Regions from separate parts of the Streptomyces sp. NPDC059874 genome, predicted to be linked through region 1. Evidence: riboswitches for the same ligand, from Rfam matches in the RefSeq annotation. Region 1 holds a riboswitch; each other region holds the start of a gene.
The links. A riboswitch is a leader RNA that binds a small molecule or an ion and turns the genes downstream of it on or off. The one in region 1 is predicted to bind thiamine pyrophosphate.

Region 1 (7,397 bases):
CCGCCGAAGAAGCGCGCGGGGCGGGACCTGCGTGCCGCCATAGGGGTCGGCGTCGGCCTCGGCGCGGTGATCTTCGCTTCGCTGTTCATCGTCAAGGCGGTCTTCGTCGGCGTCGTGGTCGTCGCTGTCGTCGTGGGCCTGTGGGAGCTCACCTCCCGGCTCCAGGAGAAGAAGGGCATCAAGGCCCCGCTGGTCCCGCTCGCGGTGGGCGGCGCGGCCATGGTCATCGCCGGCTACGTCCGGGGTGCCGAGGGGGCCTGGGTCGCCATGGCCCTGACCGCCCTCGCGGTCCTGGTCTGGCGGATGACCGAACCCCCCGAGGACTACCTCAAGGACGTCACCGCGGGTGTCTTCGCGGCGTTCTACGTGCCCTTCCTGGCCACGTTCGTCACGATGCTGCTGACCGCCGACGACGGTCCGCAGCGCGTGGTGACCTTCCTGGTCCTGACCGTGGTCAGCGACACCGGGGCCTACGCGGTCGGCTGGCGGTTCGGCAAGACGAAGCTCGCCCCCCGCATCAGCCCCGGCAAGACCCGTGAGGGGCTCTTCGGCGCGGTGGCCTTCGCCATGGCGGCGGGCGCCCTGTGCATGGAGTTCCTGATCGACGGCGGTTCCTGGTGGCAGGGCCTGCTGCTGGGCCTCGCGGTCGCGGTCAGCGCCACCCTGGGCGACCTGGGCGAGTCGATGATCAAGCGTGACCTGGGCATCAAGGACATGGGCACCCTGCTCCCGGGTCATGGCGGCATCATGGACCGGCTCGACTCCCTGCTGCCGACCGCTCCGGTCGTCTGGCTGCTGTTGGCGGCCTTCGTGGGTACGGGCTGACCTGCGGAAAGGCGTCACAAGACGCCGGGCGGTTACTCTTGAAAGGCGCGCTGCTTCTGCGGCGCGCCTTTCGTCTTACAAGGAGTACCTGCCATGGCCCGCCCCGTTCCGGGAGAGCTCACCTTCGTCGCACCGCGCGGAGCCAAGAAGCCGCCCCGGCACCTTGCCGACCTCACGCCGGAGGAGCGCCGCGAGGCGGTCGCCGCGATCGGTGAGAAGCCCTTCCGGGCCAAGCAGCTCTCCCAGCACTACTTCGCCCGGTACGCGCACGACCCGGCCGAGTGGACCGACATCCCCGCCGGCTCCCGGGAGAAGCTCCAGCAGGAGCTCCTCCCGGACCTGATGAACGTCGTACGGCACATCTCCTGCGACAACGACACCACCCGCAAGACCCTGTGGAAGCTGCACGACGGCACGCTCGTCGAGTCCGTGCTGATGCGCTACCCCGACCGGGTCACCATGTGCATCTCCTCGCAGGCCGGCTGCGGCATGAACTGCCCGTTCTGCGCCACCGGCCAGGCCGGTCTGGACCGCAACCTCTCCACCGCCGAGATCGTGCACCAGATCGTCGACGGCATGCGCGCCCTGCGCGACGGCGAGGTCCCGGGCGGCCCGGCCCGCCTGTCGAACATCGTCTTCATGGGCATGGGCGAGCCGCTGGCCAACTACAACCGCGTGGTCGGCGCCATCCGCCGGCTCACCGACCCGGAGCCCGACGGCCTGGGCCTGTCGCAGCGCGGCATCACCGTCTCCACCGTCGGCCTGGTCCCGGCGATGCTGCGGTTCGCCGACGAGGGCTTCAAGTGCCGCCTCGCCGTCTCGCTGCACGCGCCCGACGACGAGCTGCGCGACACCCTGGTCCCCGTGAACACCCGCTGGAACGTTCGCGAGGTCCTCGGCGCGGCCTGGGAGTACGCGGAGAAGTCCGGCCGCCGGATCTCGATCGAGTACGCCCTCATCCGCGACATCAACGACCAGGCCTGGCGCGGTGACCTGCTGGGCAAGCTGCTCAAGGGCAAGCGCGTCCACGTCAACCTGATCCCGCTGAACCCGACGCCCGGCTCCAAGTGGACCGCCTCGCGACCCGAGGACGAGCGGGCCTTCGTCGAGGCGATCGCCCGCCACGGCGTGCCCGTGACCGTACGGGACACCCGCGGCCAGGAGATCGACGGCGCGTGCGGCCAGCTCGCCGCGTCGGAGCGCTAGGGTCCGGTTCTGACCGTTCGCATTCGGCCACGGGGTACCCTGTGGCCGAACCAATTTCATATTCCGACAGGGGAGCGCCACAGCGCTGAGAGTGCGGTACCCGTCATCCGCAGACCCTCTGAACCTCGCCCCGGTCATTCGGGGTAGGAAGTTCGGTCATCACTCAAGCTGTTGCGCCCTGCCCGGCGTCCGCTCCCACAGAGCGCCGGGCGGGGCCGCGTCTTCTCCTGGTCATCCCAGGAGGAATCACCAGTGAGCACCACCAAGAAGATCGCGGGCGCCGCGCTCGCGGCCGCGCTGGGCGTCACCACGCTCAGCGCCTGCGGCGGCGACGCCAAGGACAAGGGCGCGGGCGAGACCCCGAAGTCCAAGACCGTCACGCTCGTCTCCCACGACTCCTTCAACGTGACCGACACGGTCCTCAAGGAGTTCGAGCAGCAGAGCGGCTACACGGTCAAGGTGTTGAAGTCCGGGGACGCGGGCGCGGCGCTGAACCAGGAGATCCTCACCAAGGGCTCCCCGCGCGGCGACGTCTTCTTCGGTGTGGACAACACCCTGCTCTCTCGCGCCCTCGACAAGGGCATCTTCACCCCGTACGAGGCCAAGGGCCTGGCCGAGGTGAAGCCGGAATACGTCCTCGACAAGGAGCACCGGGTCACCCCGATCGACTCCGGCGACATCTGCGTCAACTACGACAAGGCCTACTTCGCCGACAAGAAGATCGCCCCGCCGCAGACGCTGGACGACCTGATCAAGCCGGAGTACAAGAACCTGCTGGTCACCGAGAACGCCGCGACCTCCTCGCCCGGCCTCGGCTTCCTGCTCGCCTCCGTCGGCAAGTACGGCGAGGACGGCTGGAAGGACTACTGGACCAAGCTGAAGGCCAACGGCGTCGAGGTCGTCGATGGCTGGGAGCAGGCCTACAACGAGCGCTTCTCCGGCTCCGCGGGCGGCAAGAAGGCCAAGGGCGACCGCCCGCTGGTCGTCTCCTACGCCTCCAGCCCGCCGGTCGAGGTGCTGTACGGCGAGCCGCAGCCGGCCGAGGCCCCGACGGGCGTCGCCACCGGCACCTGCTTCCGTCAGGTCGAGTTCGCGGGTCTGCTGAAGGGCGCGAAGAACGAGGAGGGCGGCAAGGCGCTCGTGGACTTCCTGATCAGCAAGAAGTTCCAGGAGGACATGCCGCTCCAGATGTTCGTGAACCCGGTGACGAAGAACGCTGCCCTGCCGGAGCTGTTCACCAAGCACGGCGTGGTGGTCGAGAAGCCCGAGAACGTGGCTCCGGAGACCATCGCCAAGAACCGTGATCAGTGGGTCTCGGCATGGACCGCGCTCGTCGTGAAGTAGGCGGTACCACCAAGGAAACGGCCGCGGCGTCGGGGGGCGCCGCGCCGGTTCCGGGCTTCGGCGTGAGCACCCGTGAGTCCGGTCGGGCCACGGCGGTGCGGCTCGCGCTGATGGCCGTGCCCCTCGCCTTCTTCGGGCTGTTCTTCGCCTATCCCGTCGCCGCCATCGTCGGCCGCGGGCTCAAGACCGACGCCGGCTGGCAGTTCGGCCGGGTCGGCGAGGTGATCACCCGGCCCGACATCGCCGAGGTGCTGTGGTTCACCACCTGGCAGGCGCTCGCCTCCACCGCGCTCACGCTGCTGATCGCACTCCCCGGCGCGTACGTGTTCGCGCGCTTCGAGTTCCCGGGCAAGCAGCTGCTGCGCGCCATGGTGACCGTTCCCTTCGTGCTGCCGACCGTGGTCGTGGGTACCGCCTTCCTCGCGCTGGTCGGCCGGGGCGGGCTGCTGGACGAACGGGTGGGGGTCCGGCTCGACACCACCGTCTGGGCGATCCTGCTCGCGCACGTCTTCTTCAACTACGCCGTCGTCGTACGCACGGTCGGCGGGCTCTGGGCCCAGCTGGATCCGCGCCAGGAGGAGGCCGCCCGGGTGCTCGGCGCCGGGCGGTTCGCGGCCTGGCGGCGGGTGACGCTGCCCGCGCTGGCCCCGGCGGTGGCCGCCGCCTCGCTGATGGTGTTCCTGTTCACCTTCAGCTCCTTCGGCGTCGTGCTGATCCTCGGCGGGCCCTCGTACTCCACCCTGGAGGTGGAGGTCTACCGGCAGACCGCGCAGCTCCTGGACCTGCCGACGGCCGCCGTGCTGACGATGGTGCAGTTCGCCGCGATCGGTTCGATCCTCGCGGTGCACGCCTGGACCGTGCGCAGGCGCGAGACCGCACTGCGGCTGGTCGATCCGGGCCGGACCACCCACCGGCCGCGCGGCTTGGCGCAGCGCGCTCTGCTGGGCGGGGTGCTGCTGACCGTGGCTCTGCTCATCGTGCTGCCGCTCGGCGTGCTGGTGGAACGCTCCTTCGACGCGCCCGGCGGGTACGGGTTCGGCTTCTACCGGGCGCTCCAGGAGGTGGGCGCGGGCGGCGGAACGTTCCTGGTGCCGCCGCTGGAGGCGATCTGGAACTCCCTCCGGTACGCGCTCGCCGCCACCGCGATCGCCCTGGTCGTCGGCGGGCTCGCGGCCGCGGCACTGACCCGGCGCGGGGGCCGCTTCGTACGCGGCTTCGACGCGCTGCTGATGCTCCCGCTCGGGGTGTCCGCCGTGACGGTCGGCTTCGGCTTCCTCATCACCCTGGACGAGCCGCCGCTGGACCTGCGGACCTCGTGGATCCTGGTGCCGCTCGCGCAGGCCCTCGTGGGCGTGCCGTTCGTCGTACGGACCATGCTGCCCGTGCTGCGCGCGGTGGACGGGAGGCTTCGGGAGGCGGCCGCGGTGCTCGGCGCGTCGCCGCTGCGGGCGTGGCGGGAGGTGGACCTGCCGCTGGTGCGGCGGGCGCTGCTGATCGCGGCCGGGTTCGCCTTCGCGGTCTCGCTGGGGGAGTTCGGCGCGACCGTGTTCATCGCGCGGCCGGACCACCCGACGCTGCCGGTGGCCGTGGCCCGGCTGCTGGGGCGGGCCGGCGAGATGAACTACGGGCAGGCGATGGCCCTGAGCACGATCCTGATGCTGGTGTGCGCGGCGTCCCTGCTGGTGCTGGAGCGACTGCGACCCGACAAGACCTCCGGAGAGTTCTGATGACACTGCTTCAGCTGGAAGGGGTGTCGGTCCGTTTCGGTGAGCGTGCGGTCGTGGACGCCGTGGACCTGAAGGTCGCCGAGCACGAGATCGTGTGCGTGCTGGGACCGAGCGGAAGCGGGAAGTCCACACTGCTGCGGGTCGTCGCCGGACTCCAGCAGGTGTCCGAGGGCCGGGTACTGCTGGGCGGGGCGGACCAGGCCGGGGTGCCCGTGCACCGGCGGGGCGTCGGCCTGATGTTCCAGGACCACCAGCTCTTCCCGCACCGGGACGTCGGCGGGAACGTCGCGTTCGGCCTCCGGATGCGGGGCTCCTCGCGCGGGCGCGGCTCGTACGGGCCCCGGGTCGCGGAGCTGCTGGAGCTGGTCGGGCTCCCCGGAGCCCAGGGCCGGGCGGTGGCCTCCCTGTCGGGCGGCGAACAGCAGCGGGTCGCGCTGGCCCGGGCGCTGGCGCCGTCGCCGCGGCTGCTGATGCTGGACGAACCCCTCGGGCAGCTCGACCGGGGGCTCCGGGAGCGGCTCGTGGTGGAGCTGCGGGGGCTGTTCTCCCGGCTGGGGACGACCGTGCTGGCCGTCACGCACGACCAGGGGGAGGCCTTCGCCCTGGCCGACCGGGTCGTGGTGATGCGGGACGGGCGGATCGCGCAGGCCGGGACTCCGCTGGAGGTGTGGCAGCGGCCCGCGTCGGAGTTCGTGGCGCGGTTCCTCGGCTTCGAGAACGTGGTCCCGGCCGTGGTGTCGGGCGGCGCGGCCGTCACCGCGTGGGGCAAGGTCCCGGTTCCGGCGGGCACCCCGGACGGAGAGCACCGGCTGCTCGTCCGCCCGGCGGGGGTCGTGCTGTGCGCGGCCGGTCTGGCCGGCGAGGTGGTCGCCCGCACCTTCCGCGGTACGCACGTCGCACTGCGGGTGCGCCCGGAGGCGGGGCCGGTACTGGAGGCCGAGTGCGGGCTGGCGGGGGCGCCCGCGGTGGGCGACCGCGTGGCGGTCACCTTCAGCCCGACCGAGGTGGTCGTCCTGCCGGCCACCTCGGTCGGGGGCGGGCCCGCGCAGTAGGGCCTGCCGGGCCGCTACGGAAGCCGGCCGCGCGAGCCCGGGCTTCCTCAGGCCGCCCGGATGCCGTCGCAGCCGATCGGCAGGTGGCGCGGGCCGCGCAGGACCGCGTTCTGGCGGTAGGGCGGCGGGTCCTCCAGCAGCCGGGGGTTCTCCAGTCTGCGGGCCAGCTCGCTCAGCGCCAGCGCCGCCTCCAGCCGGGCCAGCGGCGCCCCGAAGCAGCTGTGGATGCCGCTGCCGAGGCCCAGGTGCTGGACGTCCGGGCGGTCCGGGTCGAAGCGGTCCGGGTCCTCGAACCGGCGGGGGTCGCGGTTGCCAGAGGCCAGGACCAACCAGAGCGGGGCGCCCTTGGGGATGGTCACCCCCTCCATCTCGATGTCGGCCAGCGGCGTGCGCTGCGGCAGCAGCTGCACCGGCGGCTCGTAGCGAAGCAGCTCCTCCACGATCGGGACGGACAGCTTCGGATCGGCGCGCAGCCGGTCCAGGACCTCCGGATGGCGCAGCAGGGTGAGCATGCCGTTCGTGATCAGGTTGACGGTGGTCTCGTGTCCGGCGATCAGCAGCAGCGCCGAGGTGCTGAGCACTTCCATCGTGCTCATGGCGCCGTCAGGCCCCTCCGCGGTCGACAGCTGGGACAGCATGTCGTCACCCGGGTTCTTGTGCCGCTCCTCGATCAGCCCGGCCAGGTACATGCCGAGCTCCATGCGGGCGCCCTGCGACTTCTTGACGCGTTCGGCGGGATCCGCGTCCGGATCGGGGTCCAGACTCGCGGCGAGCGTGTCGGCCCAGACGTGGAAGCGCGCCTCGTCCTCGCTCGGTATGCCCAGCAGCCGGCAGATCACCGTGACCGGGAAGGGGTACGAGAACTCCTCCACCAGGTCGATCCGTCCCGGGTCTCCCTTCTCGGAGATGGAGTCGATCAGACCGGTGACGATGCCGCCCAGCTCGCCGCGCATGTCGTGGACGCGGTGCGGGGAGTGCGGCGGCCCGAAGGGGCGGTTCGTCATGCGGCGCAGCCGGTCGTGGTCGGGCGGGTCCAGCTTCAGGAAGGCCGGAGGCAAGGCCGCCATCCCCTCCTCCTCGTCCCCCTCGCTGAGCAGGTCGCCGACCGTCGACGCCAGGTTGCGGGAGTCGGAGCTGATCCGCGGATCGTGCAGCAGGCTCTTGATCTCGTGATAGGTGCTGACGACGTACGGTCCGTCCCCGTCGTGGAACACCGGGGTCTTGCGGAGCTCCTCGTACAGGG
Region 2 (7,397 bases), on a different contig from region 1:
GACGCCGGTGCCGAGGCCGAGGGCGAGCAGCACCCCGGCGATGACGAGGAGCACGCCGCGTCGCGGCAGGCGGGTGCCGGCCGGCCGGTGCGTCGGCGGTGGCGGGGGAGACATCTCCAGCCGGGACGTGTGGTGCACGGGCTGTTGCGTGGACACCGGGCGCGGGATCACGCCGGTGCGGTCCTCGGCGGACGACCGCTCCTCGGCCCGCGCCTGCGGCGGTACGGCGTCCAGCTCGGCGTCGCCGAGCAGCGCACGGGTCTCGCGGGCGAGGCCGAGCAGCGCGGCGGCGTCGTGCGGGCGCAGTTCGGGGTTGCGGGCGGTGGCCTGCGCGACGAGCTCGTCGAGCCCGACGGCGAGCCCGGGGACGGCGGCCGAGGGAGGCGGCACGTCCTCGTGGAGGTGCTGGTACAAGACCTGCGCGGGGGTGCCGCCGGTGTGCGGCTTGGCCCCGGTGAGCATCTCGTACAGCACGACACCGCAGGCGTAGACGTCCACGCGGGTGTCGGCGACGCCGCTCTCGATCTGCTCGGGGGCCAGGTAGGAGACCGTTCCGAGGACGGAGCCGGTGGTGTTCGTCACGGAGTCCACGGACCGGACCAGCCCGAAGTCGGCCACCTTGACCCGGCCGTCGTCGCCGATCAGGACGTTCTCGGGCTTCATGTCACGGTGCACGAACCCGGCCCGGTGGGCGGCGCCGAGGGCGGCGAGGACCGGTTCGAGGATGTCGAGCGCGGCCCGCGGCCGCAGCGCGCCGCGCTCGCGGAGCACGTCGCGCAGCGTGCAGCCGGACACGTACTCCATGGCGAGGAACACGTACGGCCCGTCCGTACCCTGGTCGAACACGGCGACCACGTTGGGGTGGGCGAGCCGCGCCACGGACTTGGCCTCCCGGATGAACCGGTCGACGAAGGCCGCGTCGGCGGCGAGGGCCGGGTGCATGACCTTCAGCGCGAGGACGCGGTCGAGCCGGGTGTCGACGGCCCGGTAGACCGTGGCCATGCCGCCGGCCGCGATGCGGGCGTCTACGCGGTAGCGGCCGTCGAGCACGCGCCCGACGAGGGGGTCATCCAGGGTCGTATCCACCCGCCGATTCTACGAGCCCACCGCGGCCCCCCGGCCGGGCCGGGTGGGCTTGAAGCGCAGCTGTGACGTGGGCGGGGGTACGGTCTCACGCGCGTGCGGGACTTCTCCCCCTCGGCCTCCCCGCCCCCGGCCGGAGTTCGCCCACCCGGCAGTCCTGTACGGCGGGGTCGGGGGCTTCGGGTGGCGGGGTCCGAGCCGGGCGGAATCAGAGAAGCCTTGGGGGTTTCCCGTCAGTCCCATAGTCCTTCCGTGTCGGGCCGGCCTGTCAAGGGCGCTCCTTCGTCGCGTCGCTTCGCGATGTCGCTGCGCTCCACCCTTGACAGACCGTCCCGCCACGGAAAGACAAGAGACTGCCGGGAAACCCCCAAAAGAACGGGCCGGTCCGAGATTTCAAGGACGGGGCGGTCAGCGATGTCCGGGCCGTCTGGCGAGGGGCCGATCCCGAGCCCGGGCCCTCCCACCCCACTCCCGGGACCGGGCAGGCGGCCAACCTCCCCCAAACCCCCACCACAAGCCCCTCGGGGGAGGGTGGGCGCGTCAAATCGCTACGCGCTCCTCATTGCTTGGCGTCCGACGATCGTCTGGGGCCGATACCCGCACCAAATGCCGACCACCAGCGCACCGGAACCCGACAAGCGCATCAGATCGCTACGCGCTCCTCACATCTCAGCGACCAACCACCGTCTGGGGCTGAGCACTACCGACACGGATTAAGTCGGCACCTTTGGTGACCGTCGCGATCTGTCAAGTCCCGAAAACCAGGGGCATGACGCGATCGCACTTACCCGGGCTTAATTGAGACTTGGGATCACGCAGAGCAGGTGACCCACCCGCATCGTGCGGGTCCCGCTGCCGAAAGGTCCGTGAACCAACACAGGCCCCATTCGGTTATCCATTTCCCCTGTCCCGCCGGAGGTGAATTCTCATGACTCATGCATCCCGCACACAGCGTCTAGCCATTCTTACAGCCTCGACCGCTCTGGCCGCAGCAGGCGCACTGCTGCCCTCCAACGCATTCGCCGCGCCAGCGGCGGCGCCCGCCCAATCCACAACCGCGATGGCACCCAGTCACGGCGATCACGGCTGGGACTGGGGCTACTGCTATCGGCACCGCCACGGCCAGCACCACAAGTGGGGCTGGGGTTGGGGCTGGCGCTACTGCTACAAGCACCACCACAACCACCACCATGGGCACCACCACAACCACGGCGGCTACGTCCATGGCTACTAAGGTAGACAGGCCAAAAGAAGTGCCAAACAACAATTGAATTCAAGGTCCGGGCTGGGTGGAAAATCCATCCAGCCCGGACCGCCGAATGTATGCGTCTCCTGGCGTGATCTGCCGACCAGCCCCAGACTGTGGTTGGTCGCTGAGATGTGGGGAGCGCGTAGCGATCTGATGCGCTTGTCGGGTTCCGGTGCGCTGGTGGTCGGCATTTGGTGCGGGTATCGGCCCCAGACGGTCGTCGGACGCCAAGCAATGAGGAGCGCGTAGCGATTTGACGCGCCCACCCTCCCCCGAGGGGCTTGTGGTCGGGGTTTGGGGGAGGTTGGCCGCCTGCCCGGTCCCGGGAGTGGGGTGGGAGGGCCCGGGCTCGGGGCTGCCCCCTGCCGCAGCGGGGCCGGACATCCCTGATGCACCCGTCCTTGAAATCTAGGACCGGCCCGTTCTTTTGGGGGTTTCCTGGCAGTCTCTTGTCTTTCCGTGGCGGGACGGTCTGTCAAGGGTGGAGCGCAGCGACATCGCGAAGCGACGCGACGAAGGAGCGCCCTTGACAGGCCGGCCCGACACGGAAGGACTATGGGACTGACGGGAAACCCCCAAGGCTTCTCTGATTCCGCCCGGCTCGGACCCCGCCACCCGAAGCCCCCGCCGCACAGGACTGTCCGGGCCCGCCCCACCCCCGCCCCACCCCCGCCCAGGGGTGTGCCCCGAGGGGGTAAAAGTCCCGCACGCGCGTGGACCCGTACCGCCCCCCGCCCCCCGCCCCCGCCCCCCTCAGAACGCCGGGCGTTCCGGGTCCAGTTCCGCGCGGCCTTCCGTGGGGGACGACGCTTCCGCGAAGCGCCGTTGGGGGATGCGGCCCGCGCGGTGGGCGAGGCGGCCCGCCGAGACGGCGTCGCGCATGGCCGCGGCCATCAGGGCCGGGGAGTGGGCGCGGGTCACCGCGGAGGCGAGCATCACGGCCGCGCAGCCGAGTTCCATCGCGAGGGCCGCGTCCGAGGCCGTGCCCGCCCCCGCGTCGAGGATGACCGGGACGCCCGCCCGTTCCGTGATCAGCTCGAAGTTGTGCGGGTTGCGGATGCCCATGCCCGACCCGATCGGGGACCCGAGCGGCATGATCGCCGCGCAGCCCACGTCCTCCAGCTTGCGGGCCAGCACCGGGTCGTCGTTCGTGTAGGGGAGGACGGTGAAGCCCTCGTCGACCAGGGTCTCGGCTGCGTCGAGGAGTTCGACGCCGTCGGGCAGGAGCGTGCGCTCGTCCGCGACGACCTCCAACTTGATCCAGTCCGTGCCCAGGGCCTCCCGTGCGAGGCGTGCCGTCAGGACGGCCTCGCCCGCGGTGAAGCAGCCCGCCGTGTTGGGGAGGACCGCGATGCCGAGCTTGGACAGGACCGAGAGGACGGAGCCCTGGACCGTCGGGTCCAGGCGCCGCATCGCGACCGTCGTGAGTTCGGTGCCTGACGCGATCAGTGCGCGCTCCAGCACGTCGAGGCTCGGGGCGCCGCCCGTGCCCATGATCAGGCGGGAGGAGAAGGTGCGGCCGCCGAGGGTGAAGAGGTCGTCTGCCATGTCGTTCAGCCCCCCTGCACCGCGGTGAGGATCTCGACCCGGTCGCCGTCGCCCAGCGCCGTGGCCGGCCACTGCCCGCGCGGGACCACGGTCTCGTTGAGGGCGGCGGCGACGCCGGAGGGGGCGGTGGTGAGGGTGGCGACCACCGTGTCGAGGGTGGTGCCGGCCGCGAGCTCGCGCGGCTCGCCGTTGACGGAGATGGTCATGCGTACGACTCCTGACGTGCGGCGGAGAACCGGCGGGGGGTGAAGGGGCGGGCGATCGGCGGTAGTTCGCCGGTGGTCAGCAGATCCGCCAGTACGTCGCCGGTGAGGGGGGTGAGGAGGACCCCGTTGCGGTAGTGGCCGGTGGCCAGGTGGAGGCCCGGCAGCTCGGTCGGGCCGAGCAGCGGGGCGTTGTCCGGGGAGCCGGGGCGCAGGCCCGCCCGGGTTTCGACCAGGGGGAGTTCGGTGATGCCGGGCACCAGCTCGTGGGCGTCGCGGAGGAGTTCGTAGACCCCGCCGGCGGTGACGGTGGTGTCCCAGCCGAGTTCCTCGCTGGTCGCGCCGAGGACGAGTTCGCCGTTCTCGCGAGGCACCAGGTAGACGTGGCTGCCGCGCACGACCGCCCGTACGGTCCGCGACAGGAACGGCCCGTACGCCGCGGGTACCGACAGCCGCAGGACCTGGCCCTTCACGGGGCGGACCGGCACGGCCGCCTCGGGCGGTACGCCCGGCAGCTTGCAGCTCAGCGAGCCGGCGGCCAGGACCACCTGGTGCGCGCGCAGCTCCGTACCGTCGTCGAGTACGGCGCCCGCCGCGCGGTCGGCGGTGACCAGCAGCCGTTCCGCGTTCGCCCGGTGGATGATCACCCCGGCCCGCTCGCAGGCGGCCAGCAGGGCGGCCGCGAGTCGGCGCGGGTCGACCTGGTGGTCGCCGTCGACGCGCAGGCCGCCGCGTACGCCCGGGGCCAGCATGGGCTCCAGGCGGCGGCACTCGCGGCCGGTCAGCCACTCGGACTCCAGGCCGCAGCGGCGCTGCAGGGCGTGCAGCTCGCGCAGGTGGAGCCGGTCGTCGGAGTCGAGGGCGACGGCGAGGGTGCCACAGGCGCGGTAGCCGATGTCCATGCCGCCGCTGGCTTCGGCGAGCTCGGCGGCGAACTCCGGATAGCGCTCCGCGGAGGCGAGGCCGAGGCCCAGCAGGGCCTCCTCGCCGTAGTGCAGCTCGGTGACGGGGGCGAGCATGCCGGCCGCGACCTGGGCGGCGCCGCCGCCGGGGGCCGGGTCGGCGAGCATGGTGCGCAGGCCGCGTGCGGCGGCCCGCCAGGCGGTGACCAGGCCGATGATGCCGCCGCCGATGACGAGGACGTCGGATCCCTGGGATCCCTGGGATCGCTTGGACCCCGTAGGCTCCGTGGATCCCATGGATCCCATGGATCCCGTGGATCCGCTGGGGGATCCGGTTTCGGGTCCCGTTCGAGATGAGTGCATGGGCGTCCAGCCCCTCCCTTCGCCGGCATGACCCGGATCAGGTTCGTACGGTCGGAGGCCGTCCAGCCTCCCTCTCAGCCCGGTGCGCCGGACTCCCGCGATAGGTACGGTGGCCAGACTAACCCGGCCGTCGACGGCGGGTAAGGCGGCACCTATTCCTGACGGACCGTCAGATGATTAGGGTGGCCGGGTGAGCGAGCAGACGGAGAAGAATCAGAGCGGCGTCGTGATCGTCGGCGCCGGAATGGCCGGTGTGCAGACCGCGGTCGCCCTGCGGGAGCAGGGCTTCACCGGCCCCGTGACCCTGCTGGGCGCCGAACCGCACCAGCCCTACGACCGGCCCCCGCTGTCCAAGGCGGTCCTGCTCGGCAAGGCCGAGGACTCGGCCTTCGACGTGGACTTCGAGGGGCTCGACATCGAGCTCAGGCTCGGCACCGAGGTCACCGGGCTGCGGGCCGCCGAGCGCGAGCTGGACACCGAGGCGGGCCCGGTGCCGTACGAGGTCCTCGTGCTGGCCACCGGAGCCGAACCGCTGACCCTGCCGGGTACCGAGGGCGTCCCGGGCGTGCACCTGCTGCGCACCCTCGACGACGCGGCCCGGCTGCGCCCGGTCCTGGCGGAGGCGCCCTCGGTCGTGGTCGTCGGGGCGGGCTGGATCGGCGCGGAGTTCGCCACCGCGGCCCGGGAGGCGGGCTGCGCCGTGACCGTGGTCGAAGCCGCGGACCGGGTGCTGGCGGGGGCGCTGCCGGAGGAGGTCGCCGCGCCGATGGGGCGCTGGTACGCGGAGGCCGGGGCCGAGCTGATCACCAGCGCGAAGGTCGCGGGGGTCGAGGCGGGCCGGGTGCTGCTGGCGGACGGCCGGGTGCTGTCGGCGGGCGCGGTGGTGGTGGGCATCGGGGCCCGCCCCGCCACCGGGTGGCTGGCCGGGGCCGGAGTCGAGCTCGGGCCGGACGGGTCGGTCACCGCCGACGCGTACCTGCGTACGTCCGTGCCGGACGTGTACGCGGTCGGCGACTGCGCGTCCTTCCCTTCGGGGCGGTACGGGACGCGGCTGCTGGTGCACCACTGGGACAACGCGCTGCAGGGGCCGAGGGCGGTCGCGGCGAACATCCTGGCGGGGGAGCCCGCGCAGGTCTACGACCCGGTCCCGTACTTCTGGTCGGAGCAGTTCGGGCGATTCGTCCAGTACGCCGGGCATCACGGCGGGGCGGATTCGCTGCTCTGGCGGGGGGAGCCGGGTGGGGAGACGTGGTCGGTGTGCTGGTTGCGGGGCGGGGCGCTGGTCGCGGTGCTGGCCGTGGGGCGGCCGCGGGACCTGGCGCAGGGGCGGCGGCTGATCGAGACGGGGGTGCCGGTTGACCCCGCCAAGGTCTGCGACCCCGGGACCCCGCTGAAGTCCGCCACTGCGTAGCGGCGCCGGAGTGTGCGGCGGGGGCGGGGTGCCGCTGCGCGGAGCTGCTCCCCGCCCCGCCCTTCCTCCGTTCCCCGGGCTCCGCCCGGACCCGGTCCTCAAGCGCCGGACGGGCTGAAAGATCGGGGCGCTGCCCCGGCAGTGGCCAGACCCGGACGGGTCGTCCGGTTACCGGCGGCGGAGCCGAGATGGCAGGCTTGGGGCTGTGACCGAGATTGACGCAAAGATCGATGCCCTTGTCCCCTCGTGGCTGTACCTTCCCGACATCGCGGAGGTGCTCGACATCGAGGTGACCCGGGTCCGCCAGATGGTCAAGGAAGGTCAGCTGCTCGCCGTGCGCCGTGGCGAGAACCGCTCCCTCCAGGTGCCCGCGCCCTTCATCGACGGCGACAAGGTCGTCAAGGGCCTGGTCGGTCTGCTGACCGTGCTCCGCGACGACGGCTTCTCCGACGAGGAGATCCTGGAGTGGATGTTCACCCCGGATCCGACCCTGCCCGGCACCCCCGCGCAGGCGCTGAGCGAGAATCGCGGCACGGAGGTGAAGCGCCGCGCTCAGGCGCTCGCCCTCTGACCTGATCGACTGATCGACTGATCGACCCGATCCGACCTGATCCGCATTCGCTCCACCGCGGTGTACG
Region 3 (7,397 bases), on a different contig from region 1:
GGCACCGGTCGCACCCGGCTTGCCCTTGTCGTCGCACTTGTCGTCGCCGTGCGGACCGTCGAGCCAGGCGTCGGCGCCCCACGAGTAGTCCTCGCCCGGGTAGCCGTGGTCGTCGCCCGGTCGGCCGTGGTCGTCGCCGGGCCGACCGTGGTCCTCGCAGTGGTCGTCCTTCGGGGGGTTCACCGCCTTGACCGTCTGGGCGGTCTGGATGGTCTGCCCCACGGCGAGCGCGGGGGTGACGACTCCCATCAAAACCAGGGCAAGCGAGGCGAGGGTTCCGCCGGTCACCAGACCGCTCCGCCGGGGCAGAGGGCCGAGGGTTGACCTGGTCTTGTTCTCGGGACTCATATACGCCGCTCCTTCTAGAACCGGATCGAACGATGCGTGGTGGCCTTTTTCGGGCCACCTCGGTCATCGTGAGGATCGCGGTCACAAGCTGTGGGACGCCTCGCAAAGAGATCAACGGATTGGCCCAGTGATACGCCTCCGAATGGCGCCTTTCTCGTATTGCGGTCACGCTTCCTTGCATGGCATTGCACGGATCCCTACCGTCAACGTGCGACTTGCGGGCACTTTCATCACCACACTGGATGGGATCCATGAAAGCAACAGTCTGCTTGAACATGATCGTAAAAAACGAGGCCCCGGTGATCCGGAAGTGCCTGGAGTCGGTGCGCCCCTTGATCGACACATGGGTGATCGTGGATACGGGCTCGACCGACGGAACTCAAGAGATTATCCGAGAATTCTTCAGCGACCTGCCCGGCGTCCTGCACGAGCGGCCGTGGAAGGGTTTCGACGGCAGCCGTAGCGAGGCCATCGACCTCGCGCGCTCCAGCGCGGACTACCTGCTGTTCATCGACGCCGACGACGTGATGGAGGTACCTCCCGGCTTTCACATGCCGGACCTGACCCGCGACCTGTACAGGATCGCAATTCACCACGCCCCCATCATTCACTGGCGGCCCGCACTGGTATCGACCCGATTGCCGTGGCGATATGTCGGTGTACTCCACGAGTACCTGGACTGCGAATCGAACCAGTTCAGCAGCGGAGTCCTCGAAGGCATCAACATGCTCATCGTCGGCGGCGGGGCACGCCTCAGAGATGGAGGCGAACGGCAGAAATATCTGCGCGACGCGAAGGTTCTGGAAGAGGGCCTCCGCAAGGAACCGGGAAATGCCCGCTACGCGTTTTACCTCGCCCAGAGCTGGCGCGACGCGGGAGAACCGGAGAAGTCCCTCGCCGCCTACGACCTCCGGTCGGGCATGGGCGGATTCGCCGAGGAGGCCTTCTGCTCCCAGCTCTACGCGGCCCGGCTCGCGGCGAGCCTGGACAGGTCGCCGGCCGAGGTGACGGACCGTTTCCTCCGTGCACACGAGAGCCGCCCGTCGCGCGCCGAGGCGCTCGGCAGTCTCGCCCGCATCTGCCGCCAGCAGAGCCGCTTCCCGCTGGCGCACATGTTCGCCCGGCAGGCAGCGGCGATCCCCCGCCCGGACGACATCCTGTTCGTCGAGTTCGACTGGTACGAATGGCGCGCGCTCGACGAACTCGCGGTGGCCGCCTACTGGGTCGGCGAGTACCGGGAGTCGGCCGATTGCTGCGAACGCCTCCTGCAGTCGGGCAAGCTCCCCGCCGACCAGCTCGACCGGGTCTCCGCCAACCTCGACTTCGCCCGGCGCAAGCTGGACCCGCAGTATCAGGTGGTCGCCTGACCTCCGCTCCCCGCACGCGACAGAGGGCGCCGCCCCGGCCGACAGGCCGAGGAGCGGCGCCCTCCGATCGTTACGCCGGGCCGTCGCATCGGCCGGGCGGACCCGGGCGGCTACCCGAGCCCGGATACGCCTGCCGGAACGGGAACGGGCTTCCCTAGAGGAGGCGGTTCCGGGACGCTCCGCGCATCGGGTCTCCCTTGAACTGCTTGCCCCGGAGGGCTGGGGGAGTCGGGGCGGGGGTCAGTTCGGTCCACCTCTCGTTCCAGGTGAAGTCGTTGCCGTTGGTGTCACCGTGTGTCTGGTAGACCTTGCCGTCCGTCGTCACGACCTGGATGTAGGAGTCGCCACCCTGCCCGAGGAACGTGATGCCGCATGCCTTGCCGAACGGGAATCCCGGGTTGTCTGCGTTCGTGATGTCCTGCCAGACGGGCACACCTCCGGTCGTGGTCGCACGGCCGGCGTAGGCGATGCCGTTCGTGAGAGCGGCACTGTGCGACACGTTGTTCGAAGGCGCGTAGCTGTCGATGTCGTCACAGGGCCCGGTACCCGTAGTACCGGTGGCGCCCGTAGCGCCCGTGGCCCCGGTCGCACCCGTGGCACCCGTGGCGCCAGTAGCACCGGTGGCACCCGTCGCGCCAGTAGCACCGGTGGCACCCGTCGCGCCTGTGACACCAGTCGCACCCGTCGCACCGGTAGCGCCCGTCGCACCGGTCGCGCCTGTCGCACCGGTCGTGCCTGTGACACCCGTCGCACCGGTACTGCCCGTCGCACCGGTCGCGCCTGTGACACCCGTGGCGCCGGTGGCACCCGTGGCGCCGGTCGCACCCGTGGCGCCGGTCGCACCGGTCGCGCCCCTCGCACCGGTCGTGCCTGTGACACCCGTGGCGCCGGTGGCACCCGTGGCGCCGGTCGCACCAGTAGTGCCCGTATCGCCCGTCACACCGGTGGCACCGGTCGCACCAGTTACACCCGTGGCACCCGTCGAACCCGTCGCACCCGTCGCACCCGTGATGCCGGTGGCACCTGTCGCGCCGCTCGCACCCGTGGCACCAGTCGCGCCAGTCGCCCCATCGGTGCCGTCAGCGCCCGTCGCGCCCGTCGCGCCCGTCGCGCCATCCGTACCCGGAACACCCGTGGCACCCGTCGCGCCCGTTGTACCCGTCGCGCCCGTCGCGCCCGTCGGCCCCGGCCTGCCCTGCTCGCACTTGTCGTCGCCGTCGGGCCCGGCCTCGAGGCCAGCTGTCTTCGGCTCGTCGTCAGGATCGTGGTCCGGGTGGTGGTCCGGGTGGTGGTGATGCCCGTTCGGCTCGCAGGAGTCCCCACCCGTGGGGCTCGCCGCGTTCACTCGCTCGGCCGCCCGAATGCTCTGCACAACGGCGAAGGCAGGACTGGCGACTCCCATCATGACCAGGGCAAGCGACGCCAGGGTGCCCCCCGTCAGCCATCTGCTCCTTCTCGGCAGCGGTCCAAGCGTCGTTGACCTGGTCCTGTGCTCGGGGCTCATAGCACTCCTACTCGACACCGATCGAACGATGTGTGGTGGGCCTCTCTGGCCACATCGGTCAGCGTGGGAAGCGCTGACGCGGGTGGCGGGACACCTCGCAGACAAGTCCTCTTATCGGACTAGCGATGCGACACCAACAGCTGCTTTGACGGACGAGTGGGAGCGGAGCCTGCTGCGGAAAAGGCACAGCGTTCCTGAACGCAGACGACCGGCGACTCCCCCCAAGGTGTCGCCGGTCGTCTCGCTGATGCAGGTCAGTCGGCCAGCGGCAGATAGACCCGGTTGCCCGAGGCCGCGAACTCGGCGGACTTCTCCGCCATGCCCGCCTGGATCTCCTCGGCCTTCAGGTCACCGCCGTGCTCACGGCGGATGTCCTGCGAGATCTTCATCGAGCAGAACTTCGGACCGCACATGGAGCAGAAGTGCGCGGTCTTGGCCGGCTCCGCGGGAAGGGTCTCGTCGTGGAACTCGCGGGCCGTGTCCGGGTCGAGGGCCAGGTTGAACTGGTCCTCCCAGCGGAACTCGAACCGCGCGTCCGACAGGGCGTCGTCCCACTCCTGGGCGCCCGGGTGCCCCTTGGCCAGGTCCGCGGCGTGCGCCGCGATCTTGTACGTGATGACGCCGGTCTTCACGTCGTCCCGGTTGGGCAGGCCCAGGTGCTCCTTGGGCGTCACGTAGCAGAGCATCGCGGTGCCCCACCAGGCGATCATCGCGGCGCCGATGCCCGAGGTGATGTGGTCGTACGCGGGCGCGACGTCCGTGGTCAGCGGGCCGAGCGTGTAGAACGGCGCCTCCTCGCAGATCTCCTGCTGGAGGTCGATGTTCTCCTTGATCTTGTGCATCGGGACGTGGCCCGGGCCCTCGATCATGGTCTGGACGTTGTGCCGCTTGGCGATCGTGTTCAGTTCGCCGAGCGTCTTCAGCTCCGCGAACTGCGCCGCGTCGTTGGCGTCCGCGATCGAACCGGGGCGCAGGCCGTCACCGAGCGAGTACGTGACGTCGTACGTCGCGAGGATCTCGCAGAGCTCCTCGAAGTTCGTGTAGAGGAAGTTCTCCTTGTGGTGCGCCAGGCACCACGCGGCCATGATCGAGCCACCGCGCGAGACGATGCCGGTCTTGCGGCGGGCGGTCAGCGGCACGTACGGGAGCAGCACGCCGGCGTGGACCGTCATGTAGTCGACGCCCTGCTCGGCCTGCTCGATGACCGTGTCCTTGTAGATCTCCCAGGTCAGGTCCTCGGCGCGGCCGTCGACCTTCTCCAGCGCCTGGTACAGCGGCACGGTGCCGATCGGCACGGGGGAGTTGCGCAGGACCCACTCACGAGTGGTGTGGATGTTGCGGCCCGTGGACAGGTCCATGACCGTGTCGGCGCCCCACTTGGTCGCCCAGGTCATCTTGTCGACCTCCTCCTCGATGGAGGAGGTGACCGCGGAGTTGCCGATGTTGGCGTTGACCTTCACCAGGAACCGCTTACCGATGATCATCGGCTCGATCTCGGGGTGGTTCACGTTGGCCGGAAGCACCGCCCGACCTGCGGCGATCTCCTCGCGAACCACCTCGGGGGAGACGTTCTCGCGGATCGCGACGTACTCCATCTCCGGGGTGATCTCGCCGCGACGGGCGTACGCGAGCTGCGTGACCGCCGCGCCGCCGCGGCCCCGGCGGGGCTGGCGGGGACGGCCCGGGAAGACCGCGTCGAGGTTCTTGAGGCCACCGCGCGGCGAGGTGTGCTTGATGCCGTCGTCCTCGGGGCGCACGGGGCGGCCCGCGTACTCCTCGGTGTCGCCGCGGCCGATGATCCAGTTCTCGCGCAGCGGGGGCAGGCCCCGCCGCACGTCGGTCTCGATCTGCGGGTCGGTGTACGGACCGGACGTGTCGTAGAGCGTCACGTCCTTGCCGTTGGTGAGGTGGACCTGCCGGACCGGCACCCGGATGTCGGGGCGGGAGCCCGCCAGGTATCCCTTGTGCCAGCCGGGCTGGCGCTCGGTCTGGCCGTCGGTGTCCTGGCTGACGGCAGGCGTGCGTGCGTCGTCCTGAATGGTCATGAGACCTGATCTCCCTACGCCGGCATTACCCGGTAACAGGTTCGGCGGTCGACGCAGCCTCTTCCCGTACGCATTTGTGATGCGCGTACGGTGATCAGCGCCCTCTCAGCCCGGTGCTCCGAGCTCCCGCGTTGTGCAAAGTAGCCCCCACGCTAGCGTCATCCATGGCGTGCTGAACAGTGGGCCCCCCTCATCTCTTGCGATGATCTGCCGGTGACGTCCTCGCCGCAGCCCCCCAACGAGCCCACAGAGCCCCATGGCCACACCGGCCACGAGCACTCAGGTGCCGGCCAAGCCTCCGGCCATTCGCACGGGAACAGCCACGGCCACGGCCACGGCGGGCACAGCCACGGCCACGGTCCGGCCGCTCCCGTCTCGAAGCACCTGCGCAAGGTCATCGCGGCCGTACTGATCCCCTTCGCCGCCGCCGTCTTCGTCGGCATGGCGGTGCTCTGGCCGGGCGGCGCCCCCGCCCACGAGCGCACGGGGGTCGGTTTCGACCGGCAGACCCAGCAGGGCACGGTCGTCTCCCTGGAACGTGTCGACTGCAAATCCGTGAACGCCTCACAGGTGCCGCCGACCGGCGATGCGTCCACCCCCGAGGGGCGCGAGGCGCAGGCCGCGCAGACCGGGGAGTGCAAGAAGGCGACCGTGGAGGTCGGCACCGGCTCGGACAAGGGGCGGACCTTCGTGGAGGTCGTCCAGCCGGGTGCGCCACGGCAGTTGGAGAAGGGCCAGGAGGTGGTCGTGGCCTACGCTCCGGACGCCCCGCGCGACCTCCAGTACTCGGTGATCGACGTGAACCGGAAGTTCCCGATGGCCCTGCTGGCCGGCATCTTCGCCGTCGCGGTCGTGGTCGTCGGGCGGATGCGCGGGCTGTTCGCGCTGATCGCGCTGGTCGTCAGCTTCGGCGTGCTGACCCTCTTCATCCTCCCGGCCATCCTGCAGGGTTCGAATCCGCTGCTCGTCGCGATCATCGGCGCGAGCGCCATCATGCTGATCGCCCTGTACATGTGCCACGGCCTGACGGCCCGGACCTCGGTCGCCGTCCTCGGCACGCTCGTCTCGCTGCTGCTGATCGGGCTCCTGGGCTCGCTGTTCATCGACTGGGCGTTCCTCAGCGGCAACACCGACGACAACACCGGCCTGATCCACGGCCTCTATCCGGACATCGACATGAGCGGTTTGCTGCTCGCGGGCGTGATCATCGGATCCCTGGGTGTACTCGACGACGTGACGGTCACCCAGACCTCGGCGGTCTGGGAACTCCACCAGGCCGACCCGACGATGGGTCCGCGTGGCCTCTACCGGGCGGCCATCCGGATCGGCCGCGACCACATCGCGTCGGTGGTCAACACGCTCGTACTGGCCTACGCGGGCGCCGCGCTGCCACTGCTTCTGCTGTTCTCGATCGCGAACAGCAGCATGGGATCCGTGGCCAATAGCGAGCTGGTCGCGGAGGAGATCGTGCGGACCCTCGTGGGCTCGATCGGGCTCGTGGCCTCGGTCCCGGTGACCACGGCGCTGGCCGCGCTGGTCGTTTCGGCCGACCGACCGGAATCCCCGGTCGCCTCGCCGGCCTCGGGGCCGGTCCGCGGCGGCCGGGGCCGGCGGCGCAAGCGCTGAATGGTGGTTCCCGGACAACGGGAACGAAGGGCCGGCGGACGCGGCTGGTCAGGTCGCGTGCGGTGCCGGCCGGTGAAAGTCGGCGGGACGTGGCGCTCAGCGCGTCGGCACGCTGAGCCGGTCCTCATGGTGGTCGTCGTCCGTTGGTCAGCGGACACCGGTGTTGCCTGTACTGCCGGTGTTACCTGGTGCCGGCGTCAGCCCGCGTTCTGCTCGTTCTGCCTCGACTCGGCGAGGATCTTGCCGAGCGCCTCGTCGAGGTTCTCCTCGAAATCACCCAGGTTCCGCTCCTGGCCGAGCGGAACGATCCGATCGGTCCGGTCGAGGAACGCGACGAGTGGCGCCGCGCCGGCGCGGAACAGGGCTCGGTCGGCACCGACCTGGAGCCGAATGTGGACATCGGACAGTTCCTCGGGATCGGTGGGGGCGATGTGCACATCGCCGTCACCGCACGGCTTGTTGATGCCGTCGAGGAGAAGCTCCCGGCCGAACGCCCAGGTCACGGGC

Region 2: another riboswitch for thiamine pyrophosphate. It lies ahead of thiO (glycine oxidase ThiO); the one in region 1 lies ahead of ACFV9H_RS17390 (thiamine ABC transporter substrate binding subunit).
Region 3: another riboswitch for thiamine pyrophosphate. It lies ahead of thiC (phosphomethylpyrimidine synthase ThiC); the one in region 1 lies ahead of ACFV9H_RS17390 (thiamine ABC transporter substrate binding subunit).

Annotation. Positions count from the first base shown of each region.
Region 1 is NZ_JBHWJY010000026.1:38,065-45,461, reverse strand. Features, by position in the region: gene ACFV9H_RS17400 (phosphatidate cytidylyltransferase) at 1-825, shown strand, start outside; gene rlmN (23S rRNA (adenine(2503)-C(2))-methyltransferase RlmN) at 919-2,031, shown strand; TPP riboswitch at 2,090-2,199, shown strand; gene ACFV9H_RS17390 (thiamine ABC transporter substrate binding subunit) at 2,284-3,375, shown strand; gene ACFV9H_RS17385 (ABC transporter permease) at 3,486-5,102, shown strand; gene ACFV9H_RS17380 (ABC transporter ATP-binding protein) at 5,102-6,154, shown strand; gene ACFV9H_RS17375 (cytochrome P450) at 6,202-7,397, opposite strand, start outside.
Region 2 is NZ_JBHWJY010000019.1:88,714-96,110, reverse strand. Features, by position in the region: gene pknB (Stk1 family PASTA domain-containing Ser/Thr kinase) at 1-1,086, opposite strand, end outside; gene ACFV9H_RS14015 (hypothetical protein) at 2,144-2,317, shown strand; gene ACFV9H_RS14010 (thiazole synthase) at 3,086-3,880, opposite strand; gene thiS (sulfur carrier protein ThiS) at 3,886-4,086, opposite strand; gene thiO (glycine oxidase ThiO) at 4,083-5,282, opposite strand; TPP riboswitch at 5,346-5,457, opposite strand; gene ACFV9H_RS13995 (NAD(P)/FAD-dependent oxidoreductase) at 5,539-6,759, shown strand; gene ACFV9H_RS13990 (Rv2175c family DNA-binding protein) at 6,965-7,330, shown strand.
Region 3 is NZ_JBHWJY010000007.1:145,148-152,544, forward strand. Features, by position in the region: gene ACFV9H_RS06780 (hypothetical protein) at 1-348, opposite strand, end outside; gene ACFV9H_RS06785 (glycosyltransferase) at 624-1,715, shown strand; gene ACFV9H_RS06790 (hypothetical protein) at 1,870-2,214, opposite strand; gene thiC (phosphomethylpyrimidine synthase ThiC) at 3,474-5,264, opposite strand; TPP riboswitch at 5,259-5,404, opposite strand; gene ACFV9H_RS06800 (YibE/F family protein) at 5,478-6,890, shown strand; gene ACFV9H_RS06805 (SsgA family sporulation/cell division regulator) at 7,088-7,397, opposite strand, start outside.